DNA from 3 places in the Buttiauxella gaviniae genome. Region 1 is predicted to be linked to each of the others. Evidence: predicted binding sites of a transcription regulator. Region 1 holds the regulator's gene; each other region holds the start of a gene.
The links. The regulator PurR, encoded in region 1, represses purine synthesis genes. The targets are predictions, from matches to a motif close to CANGCAAACGTTTGCNTG.

Region 1 (2,268 bases):
AATCATGCGCTTGCGAAGCTTGGCGGTACCCTAAGCGATGACGATCTCCGGGCCTGGCCTTCGCTGGTGCTGGAGGATACCTCCCGTTCACTACCAAAACGAATTACCTGGCTGCTGGATAACCAGCGTCGTGTAGTGGTGCCTGACTGGCAATCTGGTTCAGATTGTCTTAGCGCGGGGCTGTGTATCGGTATGGTGCCTTTGCATATCGCACGGCCGTGGCTGGCATCAGGGCAGTGGTGCGAGTTAACGCTTGATAATCCCTTCCCGGACGCCGCATGCTGCCTGACCTGGCGGCAAAATGATGCATCACCAGCCCTGGCCTGGCTACTGGATTATTTGGGGGACAGTGAGACGATGAATGCGGAGTGGTTGCAGGAGCCTGAGCCCGAGTAAACCCGGGCTCAACAAAACTTAACGGCGGTAATCGCGGAATGGGCCATCAGCTACTGAGCGGCGCTCAATCAGGCGCGGATGGACTTCAATGCTCTGGGATTCTTCGCGTTTGTTAACGATTCTATCCAGCAGCATGTTAAATGCCGTTTCACCCAGGGAATCTTTTGGCTGGTGAATCGTCGTCAGGGCGGGTGAGAAGAAGCGAGCATTACGCACGTTGTCATAGCCGATAATGGAAATATCCTGCGGGACGCGCAGCCCCATTTCATCGGCGGCACAAATTGCACCCATCGCCATAATATCCCCGCCGCAGAACACCGCGGTAGGGCGATGAGACTGACCGAGGATCTGCTGCATCGCGCGATAACCGGATTCCGGCTCAAAATCGCCCTGAACAATCCAGTTTTCCGGGATAGCGATACCAGCCTCTTGCAGCGCTTTCATAAAGCCAGCATGGCGACCGCCGCCGGTGTTGCGTTCCATCTGCCCGGGAATAGCGCCAATTTCACGATGACCGCGTTCGATCAAATAACGCCCGGCCAGATAACCGCCATGGAATGCGTTATCGACGACGGAGTCGGTAAAATCAGCGCGCGCTTCACCCCAGTCCATCACAACCATTGGGATATGACGGTACTCTTCGAGCATGGTCAGAAGTGATTCCGGGTACTCAGAGCACATCACCAGCAGGCCATCAACGCGCTTTTGCGCCATCATTGATAAGTAGGCACGCTGTTTTTCGAAGTTATTGTGTGCGTTACCCAGAATGAGGGTATAGCCTTTTTCAAAGCAGCTATTTTCAACGGCTTCGATGATTTCGGCGAAATAGGGCGCTTCGCTGGACGTGGCTAACAGGCCAATCGTTTTAGTGTGATTAACTTTCAGGCTACGCGCGACGGCGCTTGGCGAATAGTGCAGCTCTTTGATTGCAGCCCAAACCGCATTGCGCGTCTCTTCCGCTACAAAACGGGTTTTGTTAATCACATGTGATACGGTTGTAGTGGAAACGTTTGCGCGTTTCGCCACATCCTTGATTGTCGCCATTAAATTTCACTCCGGGCCATATCGTAAGCCCCTGATAACGAATGTGTTAAACGTTTGCGTACGCTATCTCCTGAGGCAACATCGTGGTTGCGGGTATGCCGGGATTGCGACATAAAACGGGAGGAGGGCGTTGAATTGACGGTACGCAATAAATTAGCGTGGGATTTTGGCCTATCCTGGCGAAAAGTGGAAGAGGGAAAATGGATATCCGGTTAAAACCAGGAGGATTTTTCTCTCCGATTGTGGGAAAATCCACCGACACACTGATTGTAAGGTAATAAAAGGAGTTTACTCATGAGCACCGACCTGAAATTTTCAATCACCACCACGGTTATCGTTCTGGCTTTGATTGTTTGTGGCGCGTTAACCGCCGTACTGCACTGATTAAAATGGGCCGCTTATCGCGGCCCATTTACTTATGGATTAAGCTGCAAGATTCTTCGCAACAAATTCCCAATTCACCAACGCCCAGAAATGCTCCAGGTATCCTGCGCGAGCATTGCGGTAGTCGATGTAATACGCATGTTCCCATACGTCTACAGTCAGCAGCGGTTTGGCCGCAGTGGTCAGCGGTGTGCCTGCGTTAGATGTAGAAACAATGGCTAACGAACCCTCTGCGTTTTTAACAAGCCAGGTCCAGCCTGCGCCAAAGTTCTTGATAGCGGCATCGGTAAACTGTTGCTTAAACTCAGCGAAGCTACCAAAAGATTGGTTGATAGCATCCAAAACAGCGCCCGTTGGTTCGCCGCCAGCATCAGGTGCCAGGCAGTTCCAGTAGAAGGTATGGTTCCACACCTGCGCTGCGTTGTTAAATACGCCGCCTTCAGA
Region 2 (2,268 bases), 3.7 Mb from region 1:
TTTTAATTTTGTCGCTCGGATTCGCGTAGTGACATCCGGCAACTCTCGTTCATTTTACAGTACAGCGACAATCGCTTCACACAGCGGGGCCATATTGTCAGGCGTCATGCCTGCAACGTTGACGCGCCCGGATGCTACGGCATATACACCAAACTCTTCACGTAAACGCAGCACCTGCTCTTTGGTTAGGCCGCTGAACGAGAACATGCCGTTCTGGTTGATGATAAAGCTAAAGTCACGGTTCGCCCCTTTCTCTTGCAGAGTATTCACGAACAGCTGACGCATACGGTGAATGCGCTGACGCATGTCGGACAGCTCTTGCTCCCAGATAGTACGCAGGGCCTCGTTGCTCAGGATTGTGGCAACAACGGAAGCACCGTGGGCTGGTGGGTTAGAGTAGTTTGCACGAATCACAGATTTCATTTGGCTGAACGCACGGTCGACGGTATTGGCATCCGCAGCAACCAGCGTACAGGCGCCTACGCGCTCATTGTAGAGGCCAAAGTTCTTAGAATAGGAACTGGCAACAATCAGCTCTTGATGGCTTGCGGCAAAGATACGCAGACCTTCGGCATCTTCTTCCAGACCGCGAGCAAAGCCCTGATAGGCGAAGTCGAACAGCGGCAGCCAACCCTTAGCCTGTGACATTTCTGCCAACACTTTCCACTGTTCAGCCGTTGGATCGATACCGGTTGGGTTATGGCAGCATCCGTGGAACAGCACCACGTCGCCCGCCTGGGCAGCTTGCAGGCTGTTGATCAGACCCTCGAAATTCAGAGAGTGGTTCTGGGCGTCATAATAATCATATTCGCACACTTCTAAACCGGCAGAGTTAAAGACACTCTTATGGTTCGGCCAGCTAGGATTGCTCACCCAAACACGTTGCGTGGTGGTGTTTTTAGCGAGGAAATCTGCAGCCACACGCAGGGCACCGGTGCCGCCTGGCGTTTGTGCAGTGCGAGCGCGTTTGGATGCACTCAGCGCGTTACCTTTCCCGAACAGTAATTCCTGGGTGCAACGGCCAAATTCTGGGATACCGTCAATACCGAGATAGTTCTTGGTGTTCTCATTTTCCAGCAGATAAAGCTCTGCTTTTTTAACGCTGGTCAAAACCGGCGTTTTACCCGTTTCATCTTTATAAACACCAATGCCGAGGTTAATTTTTGTCGGACGGTCATCGGCGCGAAACAGATCGGCCAAACCCAGAATGGGATCGGCTGGGGCAGCGGTAATGTTCTCAAACATGACGAGTTTCCATTTTGATATCGAGGGAGTAACGCTCTCAGGTTAACTGCTGTTTTAGCAAATGCCAACCGTTTGCAACAAAAAGAGACAGGGCTCGTCACAAGTTAATTTTTCCTGCTTTTCAGGCATAAAAAAACAGGGCCGAAGCCCTGTTTTTAAACCATCCTGCAACCAACGTTGCTGGATAATTAGAACTGGTAAACGATACCAACAGTTGCCAGATCGTTAGTATTAACATCAGACTGAGCAGTGTAGCTGTTGTCGTCCAGCAGGTTGAACTGGTATGCAGCGTATACGTTCATGTTTTTGTTGAAGTAGTACCATGCACCCACTTCTACGTATTTAACCAGGTCAGCATCGCCGCCGCCGAAGCCACCGCGTGCTTTCAGGTCTTTACCTTTAGACTGCACGTAACCTACAGATGGACGCAGGCCGAAGTCGAATTGGTATTGAACCACAGCTTCGATGTTCTGAGTTTTGTTTGCGAAGTTGTTGTCAGCTTCACGAGTCATGTTCTGAGTTTCAGCATACATAACTGCAGCGTATACGTTGTTTGCATCGTATTTAGCAGCGGTTGACCATGCTTCAGCACGGCTACCGTTAGCGCTTGCCCAGTTAGCGCTGTTGCCAGCAGCAACTTGCTCATCAGTACGGTCAGCATTTTCATAACCAGCTGCAACGCTGAAGCCTTCGCCCAAGTCATAAGTTACCGCGGTGCTTACGCCTTCGCCGTTCGCTTTAGCGCCGTTGCCGCCGTAACCGATAGTTTTAACGGAACCATCTTCGTTATAGGTAGCTGCAATTGGGTTGCTACGCTCGTTTTTGCCTTGGTATTGAACTGCAAATGCCAGACCATCAACCAGACCGAAGAAGTTGCTGTTACGATAGGTCAGAACGCCAGTAGTACGGCCGTTCATGAAGTTGTCGGTAGCAGCCCAAGAGTCGCCGCCCCATACAACCAGCATATCAGTGTAAGCAGCTACATCGTAGATTGCACCGTAGTTACGGCCGTAATCCAGGGAG
Region 3 (2,268 bases), 3.3 Mb from region 1:
ATCCATTCTTTTATACGCGAACGTGAATAATCAGGGAACAATTCGGCCAAAGCTTGATCTAAGCGTTGACCGAGTTGAGATTCGGACACTGTTGCGTTGAGTTGTACTAGTTGTGCCATAGACAGCTTCTTCGTTAACGTTGGGTTTTACGGCAATGCCGTTTAATATAGTGTGCTATTGTAGCTGGTCTTTATCGGGAGCTGGAACTGAGAGCCTCCCGGATAACATTCTGAGGAAAGTCAAAACGTCATGACGCGTATGAAATATCTGGTGGCAGCAGCCACGTTGAGCCTGGCTTTGGCTGGTTGCTCCAGTTCCAAGGATGAGGTTCCTGATAATCCACCTTCTGAGATCTATGCGACTGCCCAGCAAAAGTTGCAGGACGGTAACTTTAAAGCGGCGATAACGCAACTGGAAGCGCTGGATAACCGTTATCCGTTCGGGCCTTACTCGCAGCAAGTGCAGTTAGATCTTATTTACGCTTACTACAAGAATGCTGACTTGCCGCTGGCTCAGGCAGCTATCGATCGCTTTTTGCGCCTAAATCCTACCCATCCAAACGTTGACTACGTACTTTACATGCGCGGTCTGACGGATATGGCGTTAGATGATAGCGCATTACAAGGTTTCTTTGGCGTAGATCGTTCAGACCGAGATCCACAGCATGCGCGCGATGCATTCAACGATTTCTCTAAGCTGGTGCGCGGTTACCCGAACAGCCAGTATGTCACCGATGCCACTAAGCGTTTGGTGTTCCTGAAAGATCGTTTAGCAAAATATGAGCTTTCCGTGGCGCAATACTACACTAAACGCGGCGCGTGGGTTGCAGTAGTTAATCGTGTCGAAGGAATGTTGCGTGATTTCCCTGATACTCAAGCCACCCGTGATGGTCTGAAGCTGATGGAACAAGCTTACCGTGAAATGCAAATGCCAGCTCAGGCTGAAAAAGTTGCAAAAATTATTGCGGCAAACAGCAGCAACACCTGATTTATCGTGTTAGAAAAACAAAATGGCAGCCATTGGCTGCCATTTTTATTGCCTGAAAACGTCTTACTGAAACGGTTTAGCGTCAGGTCATCCTATCAAATATGGACGCTATTTTGCCGTTCCACAAGCTTTAAAAACAGAGATCCTGTTCTGCCTCACAAAAAGGGTTTACTGACAAAAAGTGACAAAATTGTGTGATTTACATCACGCAATTTGACATTCAGAAAGGTATGCTGGAGTTACCAAGACGGGAAAGACAAGAGGTAACTTTATGACAATGAACATTACCAGCAAGCAAATGGAAATCACCCCAGCTATTCGTCAACACGTCGCAGACCGTCTAAGTAAACTGGACAAGTGGCAAACTCATCTAATTAATCCACACATTGTCCTGTCCAAAGAACCGAAAGGCTTTGTGGCTGATGCCACAATTAACACACCTAATGGCCAGCTCGTAGCGAGCGCCAAACACGATGATATGTATACGGCTATCAACGATTTGATTAACAAACTGGAGCGGCAGTTGAATAAAGTGCAACACAAGGGTGAAGCACGTCGCACAGCAGGCTCAGTGAAAGACGTTGCTATCGCGGAAACTGAAGAAGAGTAATGAGTTAGCTTTATCATTCATGACAACGCGCCTCCGGGCGCGTTTTTTATTGACAGAGCGAAAACAGACCGAGTACCTTACTTATCTGACTTATCAGGAACCAACCATGAAATTACTCCCGTTTTTCTTCGCATTCTTTTTTACCTTCCCCTAAATGGGAGGCAATTCGTCGTGTGATAAAGAATGCGAAGACGAACAAACAGGCCTCCCCCAAACGGGAGGCCTTTTTTATGGCTTTCGAAAAGGTAGCGTTATGAGTGAGACAAACCCCTTGCTGGCACTGCGCGATAAAATCAGCGCCCTGGATGTAAAATTGCTGGCGCTGCTGTCAGAGCGTCGCTTATTGGCTGTTGAAGTCGGGAAAGCCAAACTCGCGACTCACCGCCCGGTACGCGATATCGATCGTGAACGGGATTTGCTGGAGCGCCTGATTACTCTGGGTAAAACGCATAATCTTGATGCCCATTACATTACTCGCCTGTTCCAGCTCATCATTGAAGATTCGGTTCTGACACAACAAACGCTCTTACAGCAGCATCTTAATAAAACTAATCCTCAGTCAGCGCGTATTGCATTTCTTGGCCCGAAAGGTTCTTACTCACACCTGGCTGCACGTCAGTATGCCGCGCGTCATTTTGAACAATTTATTGAAAGTGGCTGCGCCAAATTCC

Region 2: the regulator PurR is predicted to act here: its motif matches at 1,307-1,324, upstream of AB1E22_RS02535 (amino acid aminotransferase).
Region 3: the regulator PurR is predicted to act here: its motif matches at 1,144-1,161, upstream of raiA (ribosome-associated translation inhibitor RaiA).

What each region holds. Positions count from the first base shown of each region.
Region 1 covers NZ_JBFMVT010000002.1:4,054,725-4,056,992, forward strand. Annotated here, with positions in the region: gene punR (DNA-binding transcriptional activator PunR) at 1-396, shown strand, start outside; gene purR (HTH-type transcriptional repressor PurR) at 415-1,440, opposite strand; gene AB1E22_RS19295 (YnhF family membrane protein) at 1,735-1,824, shown strand; gene sodB (superoxide dismutase [Fe]) at 1,864-2,268, opposite strand, start outside.
Region 2 covers NZ_JBFMVT010000002.1:390,828-393,095, reverse strand. Annotated here, with positions in the region: gene AB1E22_RS02535 (amino acid aminotransferase) at 55-1,245, opposite strand; gene AB1E22_RS02530 (porin) at 1,434-2,268, opposite strand, start outside.
Region 3 covers NZ_JBFMVT010000002.1:802,491-804,758, forward strand. Annotated here, with positions in the region: gene rluD (23S rRNA pseudouridine(1911/1915/1917) synthase RluD) at 1-119, opposite strand, end outside; gene bamD (outer membrane protein assembly factor BamD) at 250-987, shown strand; gene raiA (ribosome-associated translation inhibitor RaiA) at 1,259-1,597, shown strand; Phe leader region at 1,703-1,829, shown strand; gene pheL (pheA operon leader peptide PheL) at 1,704-1,751, shown strand; gene pheA (bifunctional chorismate mutase/prephenate dehydratase) at 1,851-2,268, shown strand, end outside.